3 regions of the Shewanella sp. 10N.286.48.B5 genome follow, and region 2 is predicted to be linked to each of the others. Evidence: predicted binding sites of a transcription regulator. Region 2 holds the regulator's gene; each other region holds the start of a gene.
The links. The regulator sigma-54, encoded in region 2, starts transcription at its own class of promoters, with help from an activator protein. The targets are predictions, from matches to a motif close to GTTGGCACGNNNNTNGNNT.

Region 1 (10,076 bases), on a different contig from region 2:
TGTTTATTAATTTGCTTAACACGGTATGAGCGTATTGAGCGCTCAGGCAAAAAATCCACTAATATGTCCGAACCGTGAAGACTAATACTATTGGGAGCGTCACGGTGCAGTAGTTTCATATTTACGTGACCATTTACGAGGTAAAAACCTCCCCTTCTATCCCATATGGGTTCTACATCAATATCTTGAAACTTTACAGGGACATCAAGTACCTGTGCGATAGCAGTTGTCAGTACCACCAGCGACATGCAGTTACCCGCCCGCTCAAGGGCTGTCACGCTGGCCATTCGGGTGTAGTGATCTCGATATTCAAAGCCCCCCTCTTGAGCATTGATGTATTCAGCAAGCCAAAGGTTTACCGGTATTTTAAGGCCGTTAACGCCACCTGAGCGAGCAAAATCACGCTGTATTTCAGTAACTATCTCATCAGGTAAATTGTAAATCTCTGCTGTAGCGGGAATATCTACCTCATTAAAATAACTATCGTTAAATAAGCCACTGACATTAACCTTGGCTTTATTGATACTCGACGTGCTAGAGCAGCCTGAAATAAAAATCAATATTAGTAAATAAAAACAGAGATTAAGGCGTGAAAAACCAAAAGATTGAATTATTAATGAATTTTTCGAAGAAACGTCATCATGATGCAACATAATTCTACCCCACATAAAAGCCTATCATTAAGCATAGAAGTTAGTGGCAGAATTGCGATTTTGAAAAAGTTACAAAAGATGAATGTAAAAAGCTTAAGCCAGTGGCGAATATTTGAATTTCATTATTACTTGGCAACTGGCGGGTCAATTTGAATAAACACCTCTTGGTTTTGATAGGTGTATGGTCGGTAGGAATTACCGGCGCAATTAAAATAACGGTATGGCGCAGCGAATACCAAACAGCCATTCGGCAGAGCTTGTAAAATATTAATTTGCTGCTGCATTTTGAGCATTTGCTGCCATTGATAGTCCTGCTGAACTTGATTTCGTATTGCAAAAGCGTCAAATGGTTCAGATGTCTTTCTCACAACCACTTTTCCCGCAGTGGCGAAAAAGCTGATACTGATAAGTAAAGCAATCATCAATACTTGAAAGTAATTAACCATGTTAAACCTCATTGCACTTATTCACTCGTCACACTTGTTCACTTTTTAAGAGTCACAAAAAAGCAGAACCCTAAGGTTCTGCTTTTAGTTTTAACATGCTCAGTGTTTAAAGCAATCTATTATCCAGCTGATTTGATTGAAACAAACTCTGGGTAAGCATCAACACCACAGTCAGATGCATCCATACCGTTGTACTCTTCTTCTTCAGTAACACGGATACCCACTGTCGCTTTAAGGATAAACCATACTACGAATGAAGCTGAGAATACCCAAGCAAAGATAACTGCTGCGCCATATAACTGAGCACCAAAGTTTGCATCAGCATTTGATAATGGTACTAGCATTAGACCTAGGAAACCGGCAACACCATGTACAGAGATTGCACCTACTGGGTCATCAATTTTAATGCGGTCAAAGGCAACAATTGAGAAGATAACCACACCACCAGCGACGATACCAATGACACCTGACATTAATAGTGAAGGTGATAATGGGTCTGCTGTAATAGCCACTAAGCCCGCTAATGCACCATTTAAAATCATGGTTAGGTCAGCCTTACCCCAGACAACTTTACAAACTAATAATGCTGAAACTGCACCGAAAGCGGCTGCTGAGTTAGTGTTTACAAAAATCTTAGCCACTGCTGAAGCATTTTCTGCGTCTGAGACTAATAATTGTGAACCACCGTTAAAGCCAAACCAACCCATCCATAAGATAAACATACCTAATGTCGCCATTGGTAAGTTTGAACCTGGGATAGGATGAACTTCACCATTTGGGCCATACTTACCTTTACGAGCACCCAGTAATAGTACTCCTGAGATAGCTGCTGCTGCACCGGCCATATGTACAATACCACTACCAGCGAAGTCAACGAAACCAGCAGCAGAAAGGAAGCCACCGCCCCAAGTCCAGTAACCTTCAATTGGGTAGATAACCGCGGTTAATACCACTGCAAAGATTAAGAAAGACCAAAGCTTCATTCGCTCTGCAACTGCACCAGACACAATTGACATTGCCGTTGCAACAAATACAACTTGGAAGAAGAAGTCAGACTCCAGCGCATGATCTGCATCAGCGGCTTGTGAGCCAATTAATGAACCAAATGATGGTAACCAGCCACCTTCAGTGTTATCGACATACATGATGTTGTAACCCACTAACAGGAACATCACACAGGCGATTGAATATAAACATACATTTTTAGTTAAAATTTCTGTGGTATTTTTTGAACGAACTAAGCCCGCCTCAAGCATTGCAAAACCTGCTGCCATCCACATGACAAACGCACCTGATATTAGAAAATAAAACGTATCTAATGCGAAACGTAATTCGGTGACGGTTGTGCCTAACGTTGCTAACTCTTCCATTACATTCCCCTTATAGTGCTTCGTTATCTAGCTCACCCGTACGGATACGGATAGCTTGCTCAAGATCAGTAACAAAAATTTTGCCATCGCCAATCTTGCCGGTATGAGCCGCTGTCGTAATGGCTTCAATTAACATATCTAAGTTTTCTGCTTTAGTAGCAATTTCCAACTTCACTTTAGGAAGAAAGTCGACTTGGTATTCTGCGCCACGATATAGCTCAGTGTGACCTTTTTGACGACCGAAACCTTTTACTTCGGTAACAGTCATTCCTTCAATGCCCATGCTTGCAATAGCTTCACGGACATCATCCAATTTAAATGGCTTGATGATAGCGCTGACGAGTTTCATCTCGACCTCCAAAAGTGTGATTGTTATAAATTTGTTTACAAATACAATTCAATCATCAGGCCAATCATGTAAAACCATGATTCGTATAGCATTTTAAAATATAAGTTAAATAAAAAAGTCTTTTCATGCACTAATAAGGTGCAACTTTAATTTGGCGCGCACAACATTAGAGCGAAGCGTTTATAACTATTTGAATACTTGATAATAAGAATTACGCAGTTAAAAAAGTGTCAAAATGAACAAAGAAAAGCTGTGCGGAAGGGGGGGATGTTACTGATATAAAAATAAACACATTAAAGAAAGCATAAATAAAAAGACCTTCTAATGAAGGCCTTTTTATTTGCAGATTAGCTTTTAAAAATTTATAAGCTGCCAACCGTGTCAGTTGCTTCTGCTGAACTTGCAACCTCATCAGTCGTCTCTTCAGCGAGTAGATCTGCCATTAAGCTATCAACTTGAGGCTGACTGACCACTTCATCTTCAACTGCTACAACAGCCTCATTCACACTGACAAGCAAGTCTTCAGTTTCATCAGCTAAAGCAGTTTCTGTCACTTCAAGTTCTGCTTCTGTTTCAGCTGATGCAGTTGCTTGCATTTCAATTGCCGAGTCAGGCGCATCATTTGCAGTAGTCACAATTTCAGACTCGTCAATATCAGTGGTAAGCGCAACACTAACTGAAGGCTCAAGTACTTCATCTGCCTTAGCAAGTTCAATTTGGTTTTCTGCTGGCTGTATTTGCTGTGGTTCAATATCAATAACCGTCGTTGCCGGTTTCACCACTGAAGCTGTAACAGACTTTGATTCAATCAATTGAGTCAATTCATCTTTTTTATAAACCGCGCCAGCAATTGCAGCAACAGCGATAGCCGCGACAAATAGCTTAGCACCTGAACCTGATGATTTCTCTTGAGCCTTTCTCGCCGCTTCTGCTGCAGCAAGTTGAGCTTGAGGATTCGGTTGCGGCTTAATCTCAAGTTTTGACTTAGGCTTAGGTTCTGCAACTGGCTTCGGGTTATTATGAGCATCTGTATTTACTTGAGGCTCTACTCGAGAATTTGCAGTTGCAGCGCTACTACCACTGGTCTGTGAATTAATTTCTGCAAGAGTCTGTGGTTTAATCTGAGTTGTGGCAGGTGCAGGTTCAGCCTTAACATCGACTTTCTTAGGTTCGGCTTTATTAACATCTGTTTTCACCTGAACCGCTACGGTAGTTTTTACTACAGGCTCTGGCTTAAGATTGTTAAAATGTCCCTTATTTGCAGCTTGAGCTATCGGCGCCTCTGCAACAGGCGCTTCAGTCTTTGGGAAAGCATAGGCTTCTGTGACTTGTGCTTCTGGCTTATCTTCAACAGTTGCTTGGGGTAATACGCCTTCTTCAGGGCCCTTGGTTCTGGCACCTAAAAATTGACCACCATCATAAATTTCCATTTTATGGCTAGATACATCACCTTCAACTACACCAGAGCTTACAATCACTAAACTGTTGCAATGTAATTTACCTTTAAATTCACCACAAACTCTTAATTCTTGACAAAAAAGCTCACCGTCAATTTCGCCACCAACTTCAATTTTAACTTGGTCTGTTGAACGAATAACACCTTTAACTTTACCGGCAACCAAAGCAGGTCCCTGTACAGTCATATCTCCATCCAATGAAGTATCAGGGCCAATAAAAGTAACCCCATTTCCTTTGTTATTCATACCAATCAGTTTCCTTTATTATTAATTTTGACATATACTAAACCAACTTTATTAAAACAACAAATAACATTTCTTTTACACAAGTTGCAGGTCAATTCCGAGCTTTTCGCTTTAAAAGTAAAACTTAATAGTTTAATGTATCGGCTATTAGTAAAAGAGCCTGTCTTTAATATATAAATTTGCTATTGAACGGATTTTCAATAGTAGCCCAAATAACAGGGATGTAGCCGAAATGATTTTTTCAGATGTGATTTTTAAACAACTTCCAGAACCACAGGCCCTGCAAGTATCTAAAATCTCAGGATTACTCAATATTGAAACCGCCTTCTATGACTCACTAAACTTTGCCTGTAAAGCTGCCGATAAAAGGCCAAAATTTCTTATTCACTATTTAGAAGCCCCTCATAAACACGCCTATTTAATTTCAGCTGATATTCTTACAACAGGTAAGCATTTAGTCTTTTGCCCTCAACTAGATACTGAGTGTGAAACTTTACTTATCTCTAATGGATTCCATGGCGCACTCCCATTGGCCGCAACTGAAGTTGACATTATTGAAGCCCTTAAAAGCATTAATGCTAATAAGCTTTATTTCAGCCACGATGCCATGTCACGTTATATTCAATCAAAGAAACGACAACCCAATACCCAACGCCAGAATGAATTACTGTCATTAACGACCAAGAAAGAGCAGCAGGTATTAACCCTGATATGCCAAGGCTTAACCAATGATGAAATCGCTGCCAATTTAGGCATATCGATTAATACAGTAAAAATGCATATTCAGAATATGTTCAAAAAAACCAAAATATCCAGCCGTGGGCAGCTTTCTTACACCTTTGCACAAGTTTAAAAATTTAAATGTATATAATTAGCTCACTGCTAATTTGTAACGCTAGCTGTTAAATGGTGCGAGTTAACAGCTTTGAGAATTAACTACAGAAAATAACATTAATTGCACTTAGGTAAGCTTTAGCGTGCAGCAAAGCGCAACTAAAGCGCAAAATTTTTTTGGTGACATAGTGCTGTTTATACTGAGTACTTCATCACCTCAGCAAAACGCGCCATAAAATTATCAAACGCAGCATTATCTGGGTAATCAAATTGATATTTATTATGGAAATAAATCGTTAAAGAGGTTCGGCCGTCACTAAGAATAATTGTGTAGCCATCAAAGCCTGTTTGCGCATTTAAGCCACATAGTTCATAGCTAGAGTTGTCGCCATCTGCAGCGGCCAGCTTTTGCCCCATGTCGGTTATCTTATTAAATACTTTTAGCGCTTCATATATATCAATGGCATTTTTCATCACTACATCCTTACAAAGAAAACCTGTTCACTAAACACCTAATAGACAAAGCAATCAATACGAATGCGCGCTTAAGGTGGCTCAAAACAATCAGTGTAAAATAATGCAGTAACAAGACTGTGAGTTAGTCCTGAGAAAGACAAATTTTATATGAAGATGGTGTATCAAATTGAATCAGTGTGTGAATGCCGCGCTGCACCGCTTTTAATTTATATAAAACGGTGCAGGTAACTATTTTCCCGCACCGTTATCCTAACAAAACCAAAAATCTACGGTTTTAGACAAGACGTTATAGCTCTTCACCTAAAATGTGCTGATAAATATTAATAATTTCGCTGACCTTGTTATTGGCTTTATCTGCATCGATTTCGCCTTTAGCGCGCTGAAGAGTCAGGCGATGACTTTCATCCCGTAGCCAACAGTAGGTTTGAGTCAGGTATTGAGCAGTCATCACAGGTAAAATCTCAAGCTCGGCTAATAGCTGAAAAATGCGCACATTATCAGACCATATGGACAACTCTTTATTTTTGTTAGCGTAGGCTAACACTAAATACTGGGCCATAAACTCAATATCGGCAATGCCACCCGCACTCTGTTTTAAATCGAACTTACCGTTTGATGCTTTCAATAAATGCTGGCGCATTTTAATGCGCATATCGCGAACTTGTTTCGCAAGTTCAGGAAGCTGGCGCTGATGCGATAGCACCTCTGTGCGAATTTCACTAAAACGTGCCGCTAAGCGATGATCGCCATAAACAAAACGTGAGCGCACCAAAGCTTGATGCTCCCATGTCCAGGCCTCATCTCGCTGGTATTCGCGATACTGTTCAATCTCGCTAACCAATAAGCCTGAAGCGCCAGAAGGTCTTAAGCGCATATCCACTTCATAGAGCTCACCTGAGGTGGTTCGGGTAGCAAATAAATGCACAATGCGCTGCGCAAGTTTTAAATAAAAATGGCCATTATCAATCGGTCTTTTACCATCTGTAGCGCCTGCGCCTTGATGGTTATGTAAAAAAACCAGATCTAAGTCAGAGCCATATCCCAGCTCAATGCCACCTAATTTTCCATAACCAATAATAGCAAAGCCCATTTTCTCAGAGCTTGTACCTGCAGGTATGCCGTGCCTTGAGGAAATTTGATGCCAGGCTTGTAATACCACTTGCTCAATGATGGCTTCTGCAAGGTAGCTTAAGTGATCGCTCACCTCCATCACAGGTAGCACGCCAGTAATATCAGCGGCGGCAATTTTTAACTGTTGTGACAGCTTAAACTGTCGCAACGCTTCCATCTGTTGTTCCATGTCATCTTCTGGAACGCGCAATAGGTACTGCCTTAACTCACTTGGGTAGTCATCCAGCGGGGTGGTATCGTAAAGCTGAGCCGGATCGATGAGTTCATCCAGTAACATCGGAAAATTCGCTAACTCTTCGGCAATCCAGGGGCTAGCACAACAAAGGCTAATGAGCTGCTGACGGGCGCCGGGGTTCTCACACAATAATTCAAGATAAGTGGTACGGGTTAAAATTTTATCTAACACCCCTGATACCGCTTTTAATGCCACGCTCGGGACTGGTTGCTCTAATAATTCATCCAACAATTTAGGCATTAATTTTTCAAGAGTTTCACGTCCCCTGGGGCCTATTGAGCGTTTTAATACATTGCTGCGCCAGTCATCTAAGCTTGGCCATAAACTATCATCTTCAACATCATGCTCTTCAAGTAACGCTAAGGCATTTTCCTGATCATGAATTTGCCATAACTGGCAAGTCCAATGCTCGCTTGAGTCCTGTTCATCTTCGCCACCGACAGTATCTTTAAAGTGGCGATGAATGTTGCCCATGGCATTGGCAATTTTTTCCCGCAAGCTGTGCTCATCGCTCTCGCCCATGGCATAGCATAGTCGCTGCCAATCAGTGGCATTATCGGGCAATGTTTGGGTTTGCTTATCATCAAGAGCTTGAAGTAGGTTTTCAACTCGGCGCAGTAAAATGTAGCTGTGTTTTAGCTCATCAACGGCCAAGTACTCTAACTGACCTAGCTTATATAAGGTATCAATTGCGCCAAACAAACTTTGTTGTCGCAGTGCAGGTTCTCGTCCGCCACGTATCAGCTGAAAACTTTGCACCACGAATTCAACTTCGCGGATCCCGCCGGCTCCCAGTTTTATATTGCCTGTGAGCTGTCTGCGTCTAACTTCTTGTGCAATAAGTCGTTTCATTTTTCGTAGCGAATCAATGGCTGAAAAATCGATATAGCGACGATAAATAAAAGGCCTTAATAAGTCATGTAAGTCATCACTATATTGCGTCCAAGGCCCGAGTACTCGCGCCTTAACCATGGCGTAACGTTCCCAATCACGACCTTGCTCTTGATAGTAATCTTCAAGACCACTGAAACTGACCACTAACGGGCCACTTTCACCGTATGGGCGCAGACGCATGTCGACCCGAAACACAAAGCCATCAACAGTAATTTGATCTAATAAACTGATCAGTCGTTGACCCATTTTGATAAAAAATTGCTGGTTAGCTTGAGTGCGGCGACCACCGATGGTTTCACCATGTTCAGGAAAGGTAAAAATCAAATCGATATCAGAGGAAAAGTTCAGTTCTCGACCACCAAGCTTACCCATACCGAGAATAAGTAACGGCTGTGGATTGCCCTCTTCATCTGTTGGGGTGCCGATTTGCTGACACATATCGGTGTAGAGCCAATCGCGAGCACCAATTACCAGCACTTCGGCTAAGCTAGATAAATCCAGTAGTGATTCTTCAACATCGCAATAATTTAAAAAGTCTCGCCAAGCGATACGTACCATTTGGAAGTTTCGAAATTGACGTAGCTGTTTTTTAACCTGCTCTTCTGAGCTTGATGAGGCTAAATTAGTGTGTAATTCACCAGTAAAAGACTGTCTATCGAGCTGAGTTAACTGACCATCGAATAGCAATTCAATCCACTGGGGATTACGGCACAATTGCTCGGCAATATAATCACTCAAACCTAACACTAACTTTAATTCAGCTTGTTGTGACAGGGTTAGTTTTTCAGTGATTTCAGGCCATGTTTCACAAAGCCTTAACCAGTAACGTGCTGCAATTTCATTAAGCTCTGCAGACAAGACGTTGTTACTTTGGTTGTGCATGTTTATCCGATCCCTTTGGCAAATTACTAAGACTTACACATTTCAATTCGACATATTATGTCAAGGTGTGTTATACAATAAAATCAACGATCGCATAAATAGCTAGTCGATATTGTACCTTCGATTAAGACTACTATATCCTTTACAACAGTAATACCGAACCATGTAAATATTTAGTCAGTTTTAAGCATATAATTATGCGACTTGATACTATATTTATATATGTATTTTATACTATTTGGAGAACACATGGCTGGCATGCTTCCTCGTGTCCTTGCAGTATTTTCAGCGCTGATCTTGTGCATAACATTATCAGGTTGTGGTGATGACAGACCTGAAAAAATTACGCAATATCAGCAGCTGTCACAGCAGCGATTGACTCAACTCGATTCAATGCTAAACGCAGGTGAGCTTCGTAATGCCACCTTACTGACACAATATACCAGCTTACTTAAAAACAGTAAGCCTGATCTGGTGCCGCTACTTGATGAACTGGCGCGTGATGCGACCTCAAGTGGCCCTATGTACCAATCACTAAAACGCAGAACCAGTGAACTGGCCGATTCTGCCAACTTCGTTGATTTAGATCAGCAGCTCGAAGAAGCGCAAAATATTTATCAAGCAGCTGATTCAAGTTTGTTTAATGACATGCTTTCCGATCCCGTTAATGTGGTGGCTGATTTATCAGGTGGACAGCTGGCAAGGGTTAACGCCATCAGCCGTGAAGCCGAAGCAATGGCCAACGGTAGCGAAGATTTTGGTGCAGGAAGCCAGCTAGTGGGTAACCCCGCTTATGGTAGCTGGCAAACTAATTCAAGCGGCATGTCATTTTGGGCCTGGTATGGCATGTATTCGATGTTCTCTAACATCATGAATCCTGTACGCTATGACCGCTGGTCAAACAATCGTGGTTACAGCTACTACAATGATGTCGGTCGCTACCGTTATACGTCTCCTAAACAGGCGAGCGCGCAAAATCGTACATTTGAGAACACCAAGAAAACCTTTAATTCTCAAGGTAAGCAATTTAATAGCCCGTATGCGAAATCACGTACAGGCTCAACCAGCTTATCAAGACAAAGTACTGCAACACCTAAAGCCA
Region 2 (10,076 bases):
AGCTATTGGTTGTTAAATTAGTTAATACTCGTAATACATCTCCTAGTTTATGCTTTTTAATATTTCCCCTTATGACTTCCATTCATCAGAGTTACGCTGTTGCTTGCCTACGACATATTATTGTTATTATTCCTTGTTGCAGGTATTCAATTCAGTGACCATGCAAGCATGGGGGAGAGTGCTGTCACCTTGTTGAAACGGATAAATTAGCCATGTTGATAGAAGTATTACCTTGGGCGCTTAAGCCCTAATAAAACCTCTATTGCTCACTGCTGGGGAACAGTTAGCAACACATCAAATCTGCCTGAATCTATCTCCAATCACCCTAGTGACATCCTTACCTTAGGGTGGTTTACCTGCCTGTAGGCATACCTGCGACTTATAATTATTGTTAGCCTTGTTGCAGGTTTCAATTCAGTGATACTGCAATCATGGGGGGAATGCAGTCACTGAGCTTGAATAAAATTGACAAGCTTGATTGTTTAAAAGCCTTTATCGTCGGAATATTAGCTTCTTAATAAGTGCACTTGGGGTGGTGCGCTTATCGAATCAAACCTGCCGGAACCGTTATAAAATCAATTCGTTTTGTCTTTACTGGCACTAATGACATCCTTTCATTAGCACCGGCCTTACACTGCCTTTTGGCATTCCTGCGACCTATTATTATTGTTAGTCCCTGTTGCAGGTTTCAATTCAGTGATACTGCAATCATGGGGGGAATGCAGTCACTGAGCTTGAATAAAATTGACAAGCTTGATTGTTTAAAAGCCTTTATAGTCGGAATATTAGCTTCTTAATAAGTGCACTTGGGGTGGTGCGCTTATCGAATCAAACCTGCCGGAACAGTCTTAAAATCCATTCGTTTCGTCTTCACGGGCACCAATGACATCCTTTCATTAGCACCGGCCTTACACTGCCTTTTGGCATTCCTGCGACCTATTATTATTGTTAGTCCCTGTTGCAGGTTTTTTACTTACATAGCTGCTTTATAACAGCTTTTTTTGTAATAAAATTGACAAACCTGAGGGTGAACAGCTCTATATCTTACAATAGATTTGTCGCTAATTAATTGCCGATGGGGGCAGCGTTTAATTCAATCAAGTTTGTCGGAACTGTGTTAATCCCCACTAATTGCTATTAATCGATAACAGCTGCTGATTCAGCTGAGATAACTTAAGTTGTAAGTGAGCTATCTCTGACACTAAAGCGCTTTTCTGTTTAGCTTGTGTACGCTTGCGAGTGGTCACGCCCTCGGCATTAGTTTTTGATGTCATCGCGGTTTCTTTATTTTTAACCCATTGGTAAACCGTTTTTGCTGAGATGCAGTATTGCTTAGCAACATCAGAAATTAATCGATTATGTTGCTTCACTTCAGCGATCACTTGCTGCTGAAAGCTCTCGGGATAAAACTTTGTTTGTGCTGACATATTAGCTCCAAGCATTTAAAAGCGATTAACTTCGTCGGCTTAACGATAAGACTATTCTACTTCCCATAGGCTACAGCCTACATGCTTATAAAAGTGGCACTGATTACGACAAAGATTCAAACATGTGTGTAATAATTTCATCATCGACTCCTGCTGATATTCAAATTTATAAGGCTTAAATTTCTCCACTAAATTGGTCAAATTAAAAGCTACCTCTTTAGTGATACGTAACTCAATGGAATACTTGTGCCAATTATGAAATAAATATTTTACCCTTTTATTACAGTGACTTATTTTTTTAAAGTGTTAGCTCTAAAAAGTGAGCGTGAAACATCTTGGTGCAAAAGTACTATTTTGGTGCGAATTGGTTTTAATTGGTAAACAAAAGTAACCATTAAAACTCTATGGTTTTAAGGCACAAAAAAGCGGCAATAAATGCCGCTTTTTATGTTGATGAGAGAGGGGGTTTTACGGCGCTACATTAAGAAAATGGTCGCTAAGCCTAAAAAGGCGAATAAGCCAATCACATCGGTGACTGTGGTTAGTACCATACCGCCAGCCAATGCCGGATCGATATTGAGTTTTTTAAGTATGAGCGGAATACTGGCCCCCGCTAGTCCGGCAACGGTCATGTTAATGAGCATCGCGCCGCCAATGAGACCGCCCAGTGCCATATCACCTTTCCATAGCCACACTGCAAAGAAGACCAGTACCGACCACATGAGGCCATTAAGAAAACCAATGGCTAATTCTTTACCGATAAGCCAACGGGAGTTACTTTGGCCAATATGACCCAAGGCGATACCACGAATAACCAGAGCTAAGGTTTGATTGCCTGCCACACCGCCCATACTAGGGACAATAGTCATTAAAATCGCGATGGTGGCAAATTGCTCTAACGTGCCTTCAAACATATTACTTACTGATGCAGCAAGTAAGGCGGCAAACAAGTTAATGGTAAGCCATAGCGAGCGTCTGAAGGTGCTTTTCATTACGGGGCCAAAGGTATCTTCATCGTCATCCATACCCGCCATCCCCATCATTGAGTGTTCGGCATCTTCACGAATAACATCGACCACATCATCAATGGTAATACGGCCTAATAATTTTTGCGCTTCATCTACCACTGGGGCCGAAATCCAGTCATGGCGTTCAAATAATTGCGCCACTTCATTATCAGGCATGTCCACAGGGATGCTTTCTAATTCAGGATCCATGATGCTGCGAATGGTTGAATTAGGATCACAAGTGAGTAGATCGGCAAGGCGCACCCCACCAAGCACATGATCGTTGCGATCAACCACATATAAGGTATCTGTGGTATCGGGTAAGTTGCCGCGCTGGCGTAAATAGCGTAATACCACATCAATATTAACGTCAGGACGCAAAGTGACCGTATCAGTATTCATGATACTGCCAGCGGTGTCATCAGGGTATGACAGTGCTTGTTCGACGCGATGGCGGTCTTGACTGCTCATGGATTGCAGTACTTTTTTATAAACAGCATCTGGCAAACTTCTTAAGATGTAAGCCAAGTCATCGGTATCCATCCCTGAGGTGGCTTGGGCTACTTTTTCTGGGGTCATAGCGCTGATGAGTGAATCTTTTAACTCTTCACCGAGTTCTTCTAGGATTTCACCCGCTTGCTCATGATCAATCAGTTGCCATAACACTTGACGAGTTTTCGGCGGTGATGATTCAAGAATTAATGCGACATCGGAGGCGGCCATGTCATGAAGCATATTTCTGACATGAACAAACATACCGCTACCTAATGCTTGTGTAAGCTGATTAAGACGTTGTTCGGTCAGTTCGCTGTCGATGACTTCAATACCCATTGGCTACTCCTGAAAAGACGATGATGAAATGTTAACTTAACTCACCGGAAAGAATGAAGAAATTTCTAATATCTGATGGCTTGATGCGCAATTCATAAATACGCTAATACTGCTTGGTGGTGTGTTGAGTATAGCTAATAAAATAATGGAAAAGGTGAGTCGCTGTGTTTCCTTGGAGATGTTACTGGGCGCAGGCGGTTAGCTTTCTTCGTCAAATTTATCGTTGATTAACTTGCATACGGCCTCAAGGGCTTTTTCTGCATCACGGCCTTGAGCTTCAACAGTAATGATTTTACCAATGCCACTTTCTAACATTAATAACCCCAATACACTGGCAGCACTGGCTTGTTTCTCACCTTGGATAAGGGTGATAGTTGCGTCAAACTCGGTAGCTAAAATTGCCAATTTAGTCGCCGCTCGCGCATGCAAGCCTAGCTTGTTACTGATGGTAATTTGCTTTGAATAGGCCACCGTTTTGGCTGGCGTTGTGGTTAGCTTATTCAATGCCAAGCTCTCTATGGCGGGCGCTGACTTTGTGCTTAGAGTTGTTGAAACGTTTAGCGAGCTGATCGGCAATATAAACCGAACGGTGCTGACCGCCAGTACAACCAATGGCAATGGTCAGGTAGCTGCGGTTATTACGCTCTAAATGTGGCATCCAAGTGTCAAAAAGGTTTTCAATTTGCCAGATAAACTTATTCACCAAAGGCTGTCGCTCTAAGAACTCTTGCACGGGCGCATCTAGGCCTGTGTAGGGCCTTAACTCAAGCTCCCAGTGCGGATTCGGTAAAAAGCGCACATCAAACATAAAGTCTGCTTCAGCCGGCATGCCATGCTTAAAGCCAAATGACTCAAAATGTACCACTAATTCTTTATCAACACTGCCTAGCAAGATTTGCCGAACATGATCGCTCAATTCGTAGATATTAGTTTGCGAGGTGTCGATATAGTGATCAACCATTTTGGCTATGGGTTCGAGTAACCGCCCCTCAAGCTTAATGGCTTCTTGTAACGAAATTTGATTCTTAGACAGTGGGTGTAATCGGCGGGTCTCACTAAAACGCTTCAGTAACACTTTATCGTTGGCGTTTAAAAAGAAACTGGTAATGCAGGTATCGTCAGACAGTAAAGCAATTTGCTCTTTGAGTACTTTGCCTTGCTCTTCGATATTACGCACATCGACGCTAATGGCGACAAGCTCGTTACTATCTTTAAGCTGTTCAAGCAGGCTGCCAATCAGTGGCAGTGGCAGGTTATCAACACAGTAATAACCTAAATCTTCAAGCACTCTCAGTGCGACTGATTTTCCTGAACCTGAACGTCCCGATACGATGACAAGTTTCATGCAGTAATAACCTGATAAAGTTCTGTAGCGTCATGACTCTTTCGAAGTCGTTTAAGTATCAATTTATCACTGAGTTTCTCTGCCATGCTAGATAATGTGCTTAGGTGTTGCTGGCACTGATCTGCAGGTACAAGAAGCGCAAATAAAATATCTACAGGTTGCTTGTCTATGGCATCAAAGGCGATTGGCTCTTCGCATTTGATTAAAATAGCAATGGGTTCTTCGATATTATCTAAGCGCCCATGTGGAATTGCTATGCCATTTCCTATACCTGTACTGCCCATTTTTTCACGCGCTATTAGACTTTCAAAAATAGCCTGTGAAGAAAGGGTTGGGTACTGGGCAGCCATTAAATTGCTGATTAATTCCAGTACCTTTTTCTTACTGCCCGGAGTGGCACAGGTAGTGCACGCCGGCTGCAGGATGGTACGAAGTTCCATCGTTAATGCTTAGTGAGTTTCTCTTTATGTTTAATTACCTGACGGTCTAGCTTATCTATCAGGGCGTCTATTGCCACATACATATCAGCGTTACGCGATACAGCAAACACTTCACCGCCTTTTAGGTGCAGTTTGGCTTCGGCAATCTGTTGTAGCTTTTGAACATCGAGCACAACGTGAACATTATTGATCTGTTCGAAGTGTCGTTCAAGCTTTGAAAATTTTGTTTGCACGTATTCCCGTAAAGATTGAGTTATTTCAATATGGTTTCCAGTCAGGTTAATTTGCATAGGTCATCCTCCAATAACAAAAGTTATAAGCTTTTGCGTTGGTTTGAGGGAGGGATGAGCATTGCCTCTCGATATTTGGCTATCGTACGTCGAGCAACGTTAATCCCTTGTTCAGCCAATAGTGTCGCCATTTTACTATCACTAAGAGGCTTTTTCGGGTTTTCTGCAGCTACGAGCTTTTTAATAAATGCGCGAATTGCTGTAGAAGAGCATTCTCCACCATCATCGGTACTTACATGGCTTGAGAAAAAATATTTTAGTTCAAAAAGTCCACGGGGGGTATGCATGTATTTTTGGGTCGTGACCCGCGAAATGGTCGACTCGTGCATTTCAACCGCTTCAGCAATATCATTGAGCACCATCGGCTTCATGGCTTCTTCACCGAACTCAAAGAAACCTTGCTGAAATTGTACGATACAGTTAGCCACTTTTAGTAAGGTTTCATTACGGCTATCGATGCTTTTGATAAACCATTTAGCTTCTTGTAAATGACCACGAATAAATTGGCTGTCAGCTTGGCTTGAACCGCCTTTGGCCATAGCTGCATATTGCTGATTAACGCCAATTTTAGGCATGTTATCGGGATTTAGCTCGACCACCCAGCGACCATTCTTTTTAAGTACAGTAACATCAGGAATGACGTACTCATCTTTAATGGGGGTAATTTGCAAGCCTGGACGTGGATTGAGCGTTTGAATAAATTCAATGGCTTCACGTAAATCATCTTCTTTAAGCTTGGTTTTACGCATCAGTAACCTAAAGTCACGACCGGCGATTAAATCAAGATGATCTTTAATCAGTAACTTAACATTATCTATGCAAGGAATTTCATTAGGGTATTGGCCTAATTGAATTAATAGACACTCACTTAAATCTCGCGCTGCAATGCCGACGGGATCGAAGTGTTGTACCCGTTTAAGTACAGCTTCAACTTCATCGAGTTCGATATCGTCAGTGCCTAAGGATTGCAAAATGTCTTCAACGCTCTGGGTGAGGTAACCGCGCTCATCAATGGCATCAATAATGGCGGTTGCAATCACTAAGTCATTTTCAGAAAAGGGAGTGAGGTTTTTTTGCCATTCAAGATGCTCATACAAGCCTTCACTGGTTTCGCCTTGAAACGGCATATCATTACCGCTCGATACTGCGCCAGAGCCAGAAGTAGGCGAGGCGGTATACACCTCATCCCATGTGGTATCCATAGGGAGTTCTTCAGGCATAGAATCTTTAGTGAGCGATTCAGTGGTATCAACCGTTGAGGTGTCTTTTTCTATGGTGACTTGGCTATTATCACTAAAATCGGTGTCAGTTTGCAGGGCGTTTTCTTTTACGGGCTCTTTGGCTTTAGTGAATTCGTCTTCAAGCTCTAATAGCGGGTTTGAATCAAGTGCTTGTTGAATTTCTTGCTGTAGCTCCAATGAGGAAAGTTGCAATAAGCGAATCGCTTGTTGCAACTGTGGGGTCATGGTTAAGTGTTGACCCATTTTGAGTTGGAGTGAGGCTTTCATGTACCGCTTGTCCCTAATTGAATTACATCATCGCGACGAACAGTGTGGGCGCTAGTTTATGATCCTAGAAAAATAGACTAGATTAAGGTTTGTTGTTGGCCGCGAATGCCATACTAAAAACTGAATAGTGCTAACTATAGCTTGAATTGTTCACCTAAGTATACCGACCTAACTTGCTGATTGACTAAGATCTCAGCAGGTGTTCCTTCAGCAATCAAGTTTCCGTGACTCACAATATATGCTCGCTCACACACATCAAGTGTTTCACGGACATTATGGTCGGTAATTAGCACCCCTAAACCACGGCTTTTAAGTTGTTGAATAATTTTCTTGATGTCGATTACTGAGATAGGATCTACCCCTGCAAAAGGTTCATCTAATAAAATAAACTTAGGATTTGCCGCTAATGCGCGTGCAATTTCAACTCGGCGACGCTCGCCTCCCGATAACGCCATACCTTGGCTATCACGGATATGAGTTATGTTAAATTCTTCTAATAAATGTTCCAGTTCTTCAATGCGCTGCTCATTTGATAAGCTTTTGCGAGTTTGAAGCACTGCCATTATATTATCGTGTACTGTGAGCTTACGAAAAATACTGGCTTCTTGAGGTAAGTAGCCAATGCCTTTTCGGGCGCGCAAATGCATTGGATCTGCGGTTAAATCATCTTCATCGATCAGAATGCGGCCCTTATCACTTTTGACTAGGCCTACGACCATATAAAAGGTGGTGGTTTTACCCGCGCCATTAGGGCCAAGTAAGCCAACAATTTGGCCGGTTTTTACCGTCAGGCTGACATCTTTTACTACCTGGCGACTTTTATAACTCTTAGCGAGATTTTCAGCGGTTAACGTAATTTGGGTCATTAGTCATTTTGCTCAGCTGCTGGGGCTGACAATGTCGCCTGCGCCTCAGCGTTAAGTGATTCAGTTACTTCGGGTGTTTCAGTTGAGTTCACAGCCTCTACAGCAGATAAATTGTTGTTTTCAATTATAGCTGGTGGCGTGTCATCACCGGGTTTAGCGCTGTCTGGTAAATGTGGTTGCTCATCTTTTTTCTTTTCAGAATCAATCAAGTCTGGGTGACTTTCTGGTTGAAAAATAGTGATAACCCGATCTTCACCAGTACCGGTGCTTTCAGCAATTAACTGCTGCTTTTCAATGTTGTAGCTAATTAGGTTACCAGTAACCTGGCTGCCAGCTTGGTCCAATTTAGCATTACCCGTTAAGGTTAAAATGCTAGTGGCAAGCTCATATTTAATTTCATCGGCACTGGCAGTACCAATACGGCCATCATCTAACTCTTGGGAAAATGTCGCAGGGTTACCTGTGGCAACCATGGTTTTTTGGGTGCCGCTTTCGGTGCCAAATGCGCGTAATTCGTCGGCATTAATGTTAATCGACCCTTGAGTCACATTAACTGGGCCATAGAAGATGACCTGATTGTTTTTTATGTCAGCTTTTTGGCTCACAGCTGCGACTTTAAGCTCTTGCTGTAAATCGCCTTCTTTTGCATAGGCGCTGGCAATACTGACTACACTGAGTAGTGAGGCAATCAAAAGTTTACTTTGCTTCATACGTTCCTTCTACTTGACTTAAAAGTTCAAGTTCTTGAGCATTTAAATCAGCATACAGGCCTAAACCTTGTATATTAAAATCTGACCCAGTAACAAAAATTTGTCTATCTGAGGTCAAAATCATGGTGTTCATATCGAGTGCCAACATGGTGGTTGTCAAAGATTGTAATGGCTCGTCGATGTTTATTGCATCAATAATAACATTATTTTCTAAAACTACTTTGCCTGTTTCATTATTCAGCTTGCCTAAATCTGCGCTTAATTGCCATTCGGCTTCACCATTTTCAGGATAAATAAGGTAGACAGGCTCAGTAAACATGGTTTCATTACTTTGCTGAAAGTGCTCCATGTATTTCGCTGAGACTCGGCTTTGCACTAAACCTTGCTCATTAAATTCAGTGGTGCGTAAGTCATTGGCGATAAAATCAGGGCGAGCAGGGGCAGGCAATTTACTTGCCTCCATCTGACTACGTTTAATTTGTACTTGCCAATAAAGGACTAAGGCTGCGCCAAAAAATCCGATAATAGCGAAGGTCACTCGGCTCATATACTCATTCCGTGGGCATTTTCAAACTTATCTTGGCTAAGTAATAGCAAATCGGTGAGTTCACGTAATGCGCCATTTCCGCCGTTAATGGTGGTGGTCATATGGCAATGTTGTTTAACATAAGGATGGCCATCAGCCACACAAACTGCAAGGCCAACCTGTTTCATCACAGGTAAGTCAACCATGTCATCACCAATATAGGCGACTTCATCTGGGCTAACGCCATAGGTATCTAACAGGCTTTGGTAAGGCACTAGTTTATCATCAACACCTTGATAAATATGAGTGACACCTAAAGCGGTCATTCTATTTTCCACAATGGCAGATTTACGCCCGGTTATCACAGCAACATGAATATTACTGGTTAAAATAGAGCGAATGCCATAACCATCACGGGTATGAAATGCTTTTAACTCTTCCCCTGCATTACTTAAATAAATACGGCCATCGGAAAATACCCCATCGACATCGCAAATAAGCAGCTTAATTTTTTTGGCTTTTTGCCAAACATCATCAGAGATTGGGCCGTAAAAACCTTGGTGCAGTGTTTCGTGTAATGACATGTTAAATGACTCCAGCTTTAACCATATCGAGCATGTTAAGTGCGCCGACTGGGCGTTGGTTCTCGTCTACGACAATTAAACCGTTAATACTTTTTTCTTCCATAATCTGTAATGCTTGCGCGGCTAAAATACCTGGGCTGATGGTAATGCAGTTGGTTGTCATTACATCGGCAATAGCGGTAGTACGCAGGTTCACTTCAGCATCGATGACGCGGCGTAAATCACCGTCAGTAAAGATCCCGACTAGCTTGTCTGCATTATCGATCACTGCAGTCATACCTAAACCTTTATTTGAGATCTCATATAGGGTTTCAGTAATGCAGAGCTCACTTTTCACCAGTGGAATATCAGCGCCTTTGTGCATTACATCGCTGACTTTAAGTAATAGTTTACGACCTAAAGATCCACCAGGGTGGGATAGGGCGAAATCATCACGGGTAAAGCCTTTCGCTTGCAATAATGCTACGGCCAAGGCGTCACCCATCACCAAGGTTGCGGTAGTGCTTGATGTTGGTGCTAGCCCTAATGGGCAGGCCTCTTCA
Region 3 (10,076 bases), on a different contig from region 2:
AAGGCATTTAATGTCTCACCAGTGCCAGAGTTAGATGAGATAGCTTGTCGTCGTTTATTGGCTTATCGCTGGCCAGGTAATGTCCGTGAGCTGGATAATGTTATTCAGCGCACCTTGATACTGAATAATGGCGAGGAGATAACTGGCGCGGATATTATTCTTGAAGCTGAAGATGTTACTTTGAGCCCCAATGAGCAACCCGTGGCCGCTGCTGAAACGGACGGGCTTGGGGGCGAACTGCAGGCTCAAGAGCATGTGATTATTTTGGAAACCTTAAATCTATGTAATGGTAGCCGTAAAGACGTAGCTGAGAAGCTGGGAATTAGCGCCAGAACATTGCGCTATAAAATGGCTAAAATGCGTGACTTGGGTATTCAAGTCCCTGCTTAAATATCGACGTTTAGTTCATTTTTATACTTAACTCTAAATTCTAAAATATTAGCTTAACCGCTTTGATGTTACTAAAGCGGTTCTATTTTGTGTGTTTTTCACCCTTTCAAGTTGTTTTTAAGCTCTTTTCATGGGCTTAAGTGTATTTAAGCTATTGTTGGCATCCTACTTGCTAATTCTATTGTAACTGTTTTTAAGTCGTCAAATATCCGACGAATGGAGTTTACAATGCAGATTAGTTCAAATCCTTTTTTACAAGAAATGCAATCCTTAAAGGGTGAGATTTCGCCTAATCTTGGCTTACCTATTCAAGCGGATATGATTCAAAAAGTCGGTAATACTTCTGGTGCTGACTTTGGCCAATTGTTATCTCAAGCGGTTGGTGGCGTGGCTGATTTACAATCAAACTCAGCTAATTTAGCCACCCGATTAGAGATGGGCGATAGCACTGTGACCTTATCTGATACCGTGATTGCCCGTGAAAAAGCCGGGGTTGCATTTGAAGCAACGGTGCAAGTGAGAAACAAACTTGTAGAAGCGTATAAAGAAATTATGAGTATGCCTGTTTAGGCTTTTATTAATAGTATTGTTGTTGATATTCTGGTATTGAAGTAGGTAAATATTGTGAGCACAGATCTAGTATTAGATTCAGATAAAGTCGATAGCACAGGGATTCAGCAGGAAAATAAACCTGGCTTGAAAAGCTCGTTTGGTAGTGCTGACTTTATGCGTCAAATCACTATGATATTGGCTTTAGCTGTATGTCTTGTGCTGGCAGTATTTATGATTATTTGGGCGCAAGAGCCTGAATATAGGCCGTTAGGGCAAATGGAAACTGCTGAAATGATCCAAGTATTGGACGTTTTAGATAAGAATAAAATTGCCTATAAAATCTCCGGCGATGTAGTCAGTATTCCTGAAAACAAATATCAAAATGTCAAACTGCTGCTGGGCCGTGCAGGCGTTGAAGCCAGTAGTCAACCAACCGATTATTTAAGCCAAGACAGCGGTTTTGGTGTTAGTCAGCGCATGGAGCAAGCCCGCCTTAAACAAAGCCAAGAAGTTAATTTAGCCAGAGTGATAGAAGAGCTAAAAAGTATTAGCCGCGCCAAAGTGATATTAGCTATTCCCAAAGAAAATGTGTTTGCCCGTAATAAATCTAAACCTAGCGCTACCGTAGTTGTGAGCGTTCGTCGTGGTAGCCTTGGCCAAGAAGAAATTGACTCTATCGTTGATATTGTTGCCTCAGCAGTACAAGGCTTAGAGCCAAGCCGGGTGACAGTGACCGATTCAAATGGCCGCCTGCTAAATTCAGGTAGCCAAGATGGCGCCTCCTCAAGAGCCCGCCGCGAGCTTGAATTAGTGCAGCATCAAGAAGCAGAATATCGTAACAAAATCGATTCGATATTAATGCCTATTCTAGGCCCTGAAAACTTCACTTCTCAAGTGGATGTCAACATGGACTTCACCGCGATTGAGCAAACCGCGAAACGCTTTTCGCCTGATTTACCCGCTGTACGCAGTGAAATGACCATAGAGCGTAATTCAAGCGGTCAATCAATGGGTGGCATTCCTGGGGCATTAACCAATCAGCCTCCTATGGATTCAGATATTCCACAAGAAGCAGGCGCAGAGCAAACTACAGCCGTTAATGGCAATAGCCATCGAGAAGCAACCCGTAATTTTGAACTTGATACCACCATCAGCCATACCCGCCAGCAAGTGGGTGTGGTGCGCAGAGTCAGTGTGTCGGTGGCCATTGATTATAAACCGGGACCAGCTGATGAAAGTGGCATAGTGACCCGCATTCCGCGCACCGAACAAGAGCTAACCAATATTCGTCGCTTACTTGAAGGGGCGATGGGCTTTACCAGTCAACGTGGTGATAGCTTAGAAGTGGTCACAGTACCGTTTATGAACCAGCTTATTGAAGAGCTGCCCGCCGCTGAAATGTGGGAGCAGCCTTGGTTTTGGCGCGCGGTGAGATTGGTGTTAGGGGCGTTTTTAGTCTTAGTGCTGATTTTGTTTGTGATTCGCCCTATGTTAAATCGTTTGTTTAATAACGACGAAGTCGAGATGCCCGAAGAGCCGCGCTTAGGTCATGAATTGGCTGAGATTGAAGATCAGTATGCCGCCGATACCTTGGGTATGCTCAATAGCCAACAAGCAGATTATAGCTATGCCGATGATGGCTCGATTCAAATACCAAACCTGCATAAAGATGATGATATGATTAAGTCGATTAGGGCATTAGTGGCTAATGAACCTGAACTTTCTACCCAAGTAATTAAGAGTTGGTTACAAGAAGATGGCAAATAATACCCTGGCAGCACCCGTAGGCGAACAGGCTAGTCTTGAAGAGCTGAGTGGCATTGATAAAACTGCTATTTTGTTACTGAGCTTAAGTGAAGCAGATGCCGCCTCAATCTTAAAGCACTTAGAGCCAAAACAAGTGCAAAAAGTCGGTATGGCCATGGCCGCCATGCAAGACTTTGGTCAAGAGAAAGTCATTGGGGTGCATAAGCTGTTTTTGGAAGAGATTCAGAAGTTTTCTTCCATTGGTTTTAACAGTGAAGAGTTTGTCCGCAAAGCATTAACTGCGGCCCTAGGTGAAGACAAAGCCGGTAATTTGATTGAACAAATTATTATGGGCAGTGGCGCTAAAGGCTTAGATTCGCTTAAGTGGATGGATGCACGCCAAGTGGCGACCATTATTCAAAACGAGCATCCACAAATCCAAACTATTGTTTTATCTTATTTAGAGCCTGATCAAGCGGCTGAAATCTTCAGTCAGTTCCCTGAAAATACCCGTTTAGATTTAATGATGCGCATTGCTAACTTAGAAGAAGTTCAACCAGCAGCTTTGCAAGAATTAAACGACATCATGGAAAAACAATTTGCCGGACAAGGCGGCGCACAAGCTGCGAAAATGGGCGGCTTGAAAGCGGCGGCCAATATCATGAACTTCCTTGATACGGGTGTTGAAGGCCAGATCATGGAAACCATGCGTGAATCTGATGAAGAAATGGCGCAGCAAATTCAAGATCTGATGTTTGTGTTTGAAAACTTAATTGATGTAGATGATCGCGGTATTCAAGCTTTGCTGCGTGAAGTTCAACAAGATGTGCTAATGAAAGCATTAAAAGGTGCTGATGATCAGTTATCTGACAAAATTATTGGTAATATGTCTAAGCGAGCAGGTGAGCTATTACGTGATGATCTTGAAGCCATGGGGCCGATAAGGATCAGTGAAGTGGAAATGGCTCAAAAAGAGATCCTTGCGATTGCGCGTCGATTAAGTGACAGCGGCGAAATTATGCTCGGTGGCGGCGGTGGTGATGAGTTCCTATAGTCCGATTTAAGCCGATTTTATAACGAGGTACAACCAGAGCAATCATGACTAAAGCTAATAACAATAATAACCTAACAGAAGTTGATGAAGATTTTAGCCATTGGCAATTACCGGATGTTTCCCAACAAAAAACTGACACTGGCTCAAATTTATTTGGCCAACTAGGACGTCAAAATCCCCAGCCTGTTGCTGAAGACAAGCCCCTTTTACCGCCTACCATGGCTGAAATAGAGCAAATTCGAGTTGAAGCTGAACAAGAAGGTTTTGAGCAAGGCCAGCTTGATGGGCTAGCGAAAGGCACGGAGCAAGGTCGGCTTGAAGGTTTAGAGCAAGGTCACGCTGAAGGCTTTAGCCAAGGAGAACAACAAGGTTATGAAGTGGGTTTAGCCAAAGCTAATGAGATGCTTGAGCGTTTATCTGGCTTAGTTGAGCAATTTGAGCAACCCTTATTAGTGCTTGATGCTGAAATTGAAGCTGAGCTATTACAGCTATCCATTAATCTGACCAAATCCATCGTCGGTAATGAATTACAAACTCATCCTGAACATATTATATCTGTACTGCGTCAAGGGGTAGATTCGTTACCGATTAAAAAACAACAAGTCACTCTGAGGTTTAGCCCAGATGATGCTGCACTTGTTAATCAATTATACAGTGAAGCGCAATTAGCTAAGAATCGTTGGGAAATTGAAGTTGATCCATCTCTTAAAAACGGTGACTGCATCATTCACAGCGAGCGCTCCAGTGTCGACTTACGAGTTGAAGCGCGTATGAGTCAAGCTCTTAGTGGCTTGCAGCAACAGGTCGCAGCGATTCAGGCCAATGTGCAAACGATTAAGTCAGATTCAAGTAACTACACCACTAGCATTGCCGAGGATGCTAGCGAATGTAGCCTTAAGGTGGTGGGAGCAAAGCGGGATCAACTCACTGATGACAATGTTTCTTCTGTCGTACATGAAGAGGGTTTACACCTTGTTGATGAGGTAGATGATGCTAAATCGCCAACATCAGTTACTAAATAAATTTAAACTTCATAGTAATAAAGTCACCCCCATTCGGCCTGTGGCCAGTGGTCAGCTGGTTAGGGTTGTTGGCTTAACCCTCGAAGCTACCGGCTGTAGAGCCCCTGTCGGCAGTTTATGCTCTATCGAAACCATGGCCGGTGAGCTAGTGGCTGAAGTCGTTGGATTTGATGATGAATTACTTTATCTCATGCCCGTAGATGAATTAAGAGGGGTGTTACCGGGAGCAAGAGTGCAGCCTTTAGGTGAGCAGTCAGGGTTAAATGTCGGCTTAAGTTTACTTGGTAGAGTTTTAGACGGTAGTGGTTTACCCCTTGATGGCCTTGGACCATTAAATACTGAGCAACATGCCTCGCGTCATGCGCCGCCCATTAACCCTTTATCGCGCCGCGCGATTACCGAACCATTAGATGTGGGGGTTAGAGCCATTAATGCCATGTTGACCGTAGGTAAAGGCCAGCGGATGGGCCTGTTTGCCGGCTCTGGTGTGGGTAAAAGTGTGCTGTTAGGCATGATGACTCGCGGCACCACTGCTGACATTATTGTGGTGGGGCTGGTGGGTGAACGTGGCCGTGAAGTAAAAGAGTTTATTGAAGAGATTTTAGGCCCAGAAGGCCGAGCCAGATCTGTGGTGGTCGCAGCACCTGCTGATACTTCACCATTGATGCGATTACGCGCCTGTGAAACCTCAACACGTATTGCGGAGTATTTTAGAGACCTTGGCTATAACGTATTGTTATTGATGGACAGTTTAACCCGTTACGCCCAAGCCCAGCGTGAAGTAGCCTTGGCAGTGGGTGAGCCTCCGGCGACCAAAGGTTATCCGCCATCGGTGTTTGCTAAATTACCCCGCTTGGTCGAACGGGCAGGTAACGGCGGCCCAGGTCAAGGTTCGATTACCGCATTTTATACCGTGCTTACCGAAGGTGATGATCAACAAGATCCCATTGCCGATGCGTCACGGGCGATTTTAGATGGTCATATTGTGTTATCAAGAACGCTGGCAGATTCTGGCCATTACCCCGCGATTGATATTGAGCAGTCCATTAGCCGCGTCGCACCTATGGTGATTAGCACTGAGCATTTAGAGTCCATGCGTCTGGTTAAACAGATGTATTCACTTTATCAGCAAAACAGAGACTTAATTTCAATTGGGGCTTATTCCCAAGGCAGCGATCCACGCATTGATAACGCTATTCGGTTACAACCAGCGATGAATGCATTTTTACGCCAAGGATTTAAAGATGTTATTTCCTTTGATAACAGTCAAACCATGGTTGGGCAGATTGCTGCTCAGTGTAAATAATGCGCCGGGCTGATCCATTAATTACAGTGCTTAAACTCAATAAAGAAGCAGAAGAACAGGCGGCTTTACAGCTTAAATCTGCACAATTAGAACTACAAAAATGTGAGGGGCAATTAGAGGCGTTAAATAATTATCGTCTCGAGTACATGAAGCAAATGAATGAAAATCAAGGCAAAACGCTAAGTGCCAGTGAATATCATTCTTTTCATGAATTTATTAAGCAAATTGACCAAGCACTAGTGCAGCAAGTTAATACCGTTAAAGAAGCACAAAATCAGACCCAACATCGACAAGTTAATTGGCAGCAAAAGCAACAAAAGCGTAAAGCGGTTGAATTGTTGTTAGCTAAAAATGATCAAAAAGCTCAGCAAATAGCCAATAAACAAGAGCAAAAAGCCTCAGATGAATTTGCGATGCAGCAGTTTATTCGTAAAACCCCGCGTTAAATTCCCTTATCCGTTTTTAGCCTAATTAATTTTTATTCTGGCACTCTTATTGCTTGGTTCGTTATTAATAATAAAAGCGTCAGCAATGTGACTTTCATAATTTTATAGCACCAATAGGTTTTCGGTGTTATTAACTCGGAGTTTGTTATGCAGCAAGTGAGTAATATTTTACTTGGAAATTGCAATAAAATGGCGAATTCCCCAACGGGAGAGACGCCGCAAGGTACTGATAGCCCATCTTTTTTGTCGGCGCTTAATCAAGTTTCTCAAACTGATGAGATGCAGGGTAACACTGAGCAAGCTTCTGAAAATAACTCAGATATCAATCTGGTGGATGACAATGCCTCACAAGAGCATATTGCTGCAGAAACCGATATTGCTTTAATCTTTGCTCAAATTGACTTAGCAGAAAATTTTGAAACCAATAGCCAACCAACTGGTGGCAACATATTGCCGCTGGCTATTGAGGCCGATTCAGCTGAACTGTCACAAGAGGCTTTAGGTAACTTAGCTGAAGCGATTTCAATGCCCCAAATAGATGCTATGGCAGCAGATAGCGACAGTTCAACTACAGAATTTTTAAGTGACTATTCAGCTGAGCAACTACAAAATTTATCTGAATTTAGTGCAATGTCTGCAGCTGAGTTGTCAGCATTATCAGTCAAGGAGTTAAATCAGCTGATCACTGACTTTAACCAGCAAACTCCCATCCAAGGTGGAGCCTTACTCCCTTTGATTGAGTTAGCAACAACCAGCGCCATAGATAATGCTGAAAAACCAGCCCTTGCACTTAGCAGTGGCTTTAGTTCAATTCATAAAAACATAATGGATAACAATAGCGCTGCTGTTGATGTAAACAAAAACCTAGTTGATGTAAACAAAGGCTTAGTTGATGCAAACAAAACTTTAGGCGCTCCTGACAGTATTGAAGGCAAAATAACCTCAAAGGAATCTGGGGTTAACCTGAGTAAAGCTGAGTTCTCGGTATCCATGGATAAGTCTGCTATTCCTTCCTCTGCCAATAGTCCTAGTAGTAATGCCCTAGCAAATAATGCCATTGCCCTTAGCGCTGGTGAGTTTACTCTTGATGCAGAATCTGTGGATCTCAAGGCGATACAAAATCAAAGTAGCTTAACGTCAGTGCATAAAAGTGATGTGCCGCAATTTCAATTATCGTTACGCCAAGGATCTGAGTCGGTAGGGCAAATGCAGGAGATGATCCAAAAGTTCGCCCCTGTGATGAAGCAACAACTCATGACGATGGTAGGACAGGGCATTCAACATGCGGAAATTCGATTAGATCCGGCAGAGCTTGGCCATATGGTGGTCAGAGTTCAAGTTAATGGCGATCAAACCCAAGTGCAATTTCAAGTGGCGCAGACACAAACCCGAGACCTATTGGAGCAAGCTATTCCGCGGCTTCGGGAAATGCTAGCAGAAGAAGGGCTGCAATTGGCTGACAGTCATGTTTCTCAAGACGGCGAACAGCAGAAAAACGCTGATTATGATGAGTCGAGTGCTAGTAATGACAGGCTTTTGGATGAAATTTCAGCACAAGAACTTGAGATAGTCACAAAACATGCCATGAGTGGCAGTTCAGCTATAGATTATTACGCTTAAGTCGGTAACCTATGGGTTAATGATCGCAAAATCAAAAACTAAGCTGAAACTTAGTTAACACAATAATAACAATAGCGTGATGGAATCATTTATGCCAGAAGAAGCTTCTTTAGAATTAACTACCCAGAACCCACCAAAAAGTATCAATAAAATGATTATTTTTTTGGTGGTTGGCATGTTGCTGCTGGCAGGCATTGCTGTGACAGTGCTGTTTTTTATTGGCGACAATGCGAAAGCGACTGCAAACTCACCTGCAACTGACATAAGTACTGCAACTGTAGTAACTGATGCTGCTACTGGTAAGGCAAATTATGTGGGTATGCCAAGACCATTTTTATTCAATCTAGCGGGTGCTAATCGTTCACGTTTAGTTGAAATAAAAGTGCAGTTAATGGTGCGAGGCGATGACGGCGTTACTGCAAAAATGCACATTCCTTTAATTGAACATGCGCTTTTAAACACATTTAGCGCAGCAGATGTACAAAAGCTAAGTACCCAAGCGGGTAAAGATGAATTACGCCAATTAGCCCTATTAAATGTTCAAAATACATTGCAACCCATAACCGGCCAAAAAGTCGTTGAAAGAGTACTTTTTACTGGTTTTGTAATGCAATAACGCCATGAAAAATCCAAGGTGATGATGTGAGTGATTTATTAAGCCAAGACGAAATTGATGCGCTACTCCATGGCGTCGACGATGTTGATGAAGATGATATTTATGATACTGATGAAACCAGAGCATATGATTTCTCCTCTCAAGATCGCATTGTTCGTGGGCGAATGCCAACCCTTGAAATTGTAAATGAACGTTTTGCTCGTCACTTACGCATCAGCATGTTTAACATGATGCGCCGTGCTGCTGAAGTGTCTATTAACGGCGTGCAAATGCTTAAGTTTGGTGAGTACGTTCATACCCTATTCGTACCAACCAGCCTGAATATGGTGCGCTTTAGTCCGTTAAAAGGCACGGCGCTTATCACCATGGAAGCAAGGTTAGTCTTCATTTTGGTGGATAACTTTTTTGGTGGTGATGGCCGCTTTCATGCAAAAATTGAAGGGCGTGAGTTTACTCCCACAGAGCGTCGTATCGTCCAGCTGCTATTGAAAATCATTTTTGAAGATTATAAAGATGCCTGGGCACCAGTAATGGATGTTGAGTTTGAGTATTTAGACTCAGAGGTCAACCCTGCCATGGCCAATATTGTTAGCCCAACAGAAGTGGTGGTCATTAACTCTTTTCATATTGAAGTGGATGGCGGCGGCGGTGATTTTCATATCACCATGCCATATTCGATGATCGAGCCTATTCGTGAGCTGCTTGATGCCGGTGTTCAAAGTGATAAACAAGATACTGATATGCGTTGGGGACAAGCATTGCGTGATGAGATCATGGATGTGCAAGTAGGGATTGATGCCAACATCATTGAGCATGAAGTGACATTAAGAGATGTGATGGGCTTTAAAGCTGGGGATATTATTCCTATTGAGCTGCCTGAGCATGTGATGATGCGAGTTGAGGACTTACCGACTTACCGCTGTAAGCTAGGTCAATCCCGCGAAAATCTGGCATTAAAAATTAGCGAAGTTATTCCAAGACCTGAAACGGCGAAATCAGAATTACAGCTAATTACTCGTAAAGGCAAAGCCCGCGATCTTACTGTGCTATAGACAGGCTTATTTCAAAAAAAGTTTTATTTTAACAATCTTTTTTAAAAAGTTTTTTTAAACAAGATGCTGAAATTAATAATAATTTATAGATTTAATAATTATTGTCCGTGAATGTTTAACGGATAACATGTCAGAATTTTAAGGTGAAATAAATGAGTGATACCGATGATTGGGCTGCAGCAATGGCAGAGCAGGCACTTGAAGAAGCAAAAGAAGCTGAACAAGTCGCCCTTGATGAACTGGTAGATGAAGCCGCGCCAATCTCGCATGAT

Region 1: BCU57_RS13250 (P-II family nitrogen regulator) is a predicted target of sigma-54. The motif match lies at 2,865-2,883, and genes of this name have one in related genera.
Region 3: BCU57_RS01995 (flagellar hook-length control protein FliK) is a predicted target of sigma-54. The motif match lies at 6,553-6,571, and genes of this name have one in related genera.

What each region holds. Positions count from the first base shown of each region.
Region 1 covers NZ_MCVG02000001.1:3,089,567-3,099,642, forward strand. The annotation lists gene BCU57_RS13235 (tetratricopeptide repeat protein) at 1-668, opposite strand, end outside; gene BCU57_RS13240 (hypothetical protein) at 779-1,099, opposite strand; gene BCU57_RS13245 (ammonium transporter) at 1,219-2,469, opposite strand; gene BCU57_RS13250 (P-II family nitrogen regulator) at 2,480-2,818, opposite strand; gene BCU57_RS13255 (bactofilin family protein) at 3,181-4,521, opposite strand; gene BCU57_RS13260 (response regulator transcription factor) at 4,754-5,374, shown strand; gene BCU57_RS13265 (DUF3081 family protein) at 5,551-5,829, opposite strand; gene glnE (bifunctional [glutamate--ammonia ligase]-adenylyl-L-tyrosine phosphorylase/[glutamate--ammonia-ligase] adenylyltransferase) at 6,119-8,980, opposite strand; gene BCU57_RS13275 (hypothetical protein) at 9,224-10,076, shown strand, end outside.
Region 2 covers NZ_MCVG02000002.1:326,638-336,713, reverse strand. The annotation lists gene BCU57_RS16365 (transposase) at 1,128-1,427, opposite strand; gene mgtE (magnesium transporter) at 1,904-3,265, opposite strand; gene BCU57_RS16355 (HPr family phosphocarrier protein) at 3,464-3,736, opposite strand; gene rapZ (RNase adapter RapZ) at 3,762-4,610, opposite strand; gene ptsN (PTS IIA-like nitrogen regulatory protein PtsN) at 4,607-5,050, opposite strand; gene hpf (ribosome hibernation promoting factor) at 5,053-5,340, opposite strand; gene BCU57_RS16335 (RNA polymerase factor sigma-54) at 5,364-6,848, opposite strand; gene lptB (LPS export ABC transporter ATP-binding protein) at 6,983-7,714, opposite strand; gene lptA (lipopolysaccharide transport periplasmic protein LptA) at 7,714-8,424, opposite strand; gene lptC (LPS export ABC transporter periplasmic protein LptC) at 8,411-8,971, opposite strand; gene kdsC (3-deoxy-manno-octulosonate-8-phosphatase KdsC) at 8,968-9,534, opposite strand; gene BCU57_RS16310 (KpsF/GutQ family sugar-phosphate isomerase) at 9,536-10,076, opposite strand, start outside.
Region 3 covers NZ_MCVG02000001.1:456,647-466,722, forward strand. The annotation lists gene BCU57_RS01960 (sigma-54-dependent transcriptional regulator) at 1-390, shown strand, start outside; gene fliE (flagellar hook-basal body complex protein FliE) at 619-960, shown strand; gene fliF (flagellar basal-body MS-ring/collar protein FliF) at 1,015-2,709, shown strand; gene fliG (flagellar motor switch protein FliG) at 2,699-3,742, shown strand; gene fliH (flagellar assembly protein FliH) at 3,787-4,764, shown strand; gene fliI (flagellar protein export ATPase FliI) at 4,733-6,070, shown strand; gene fliJ (flagellar export protein FliJ) at 6,070-6,516, shown strand; gene BCU57_RS01995 (flagellar hook-length control protein FliK) at 6,664-8,136, shown strand; gene fliL (flagellar basal body-associated protein FliL) at 8,228-8,752, shown strand; gene fliM (flagellar motor switch protein FliM) at 8,779-9,804, shown strand; gene fliN (flagellar motor switch protein FliN) at 9,957-10,076, shown strand, end outside.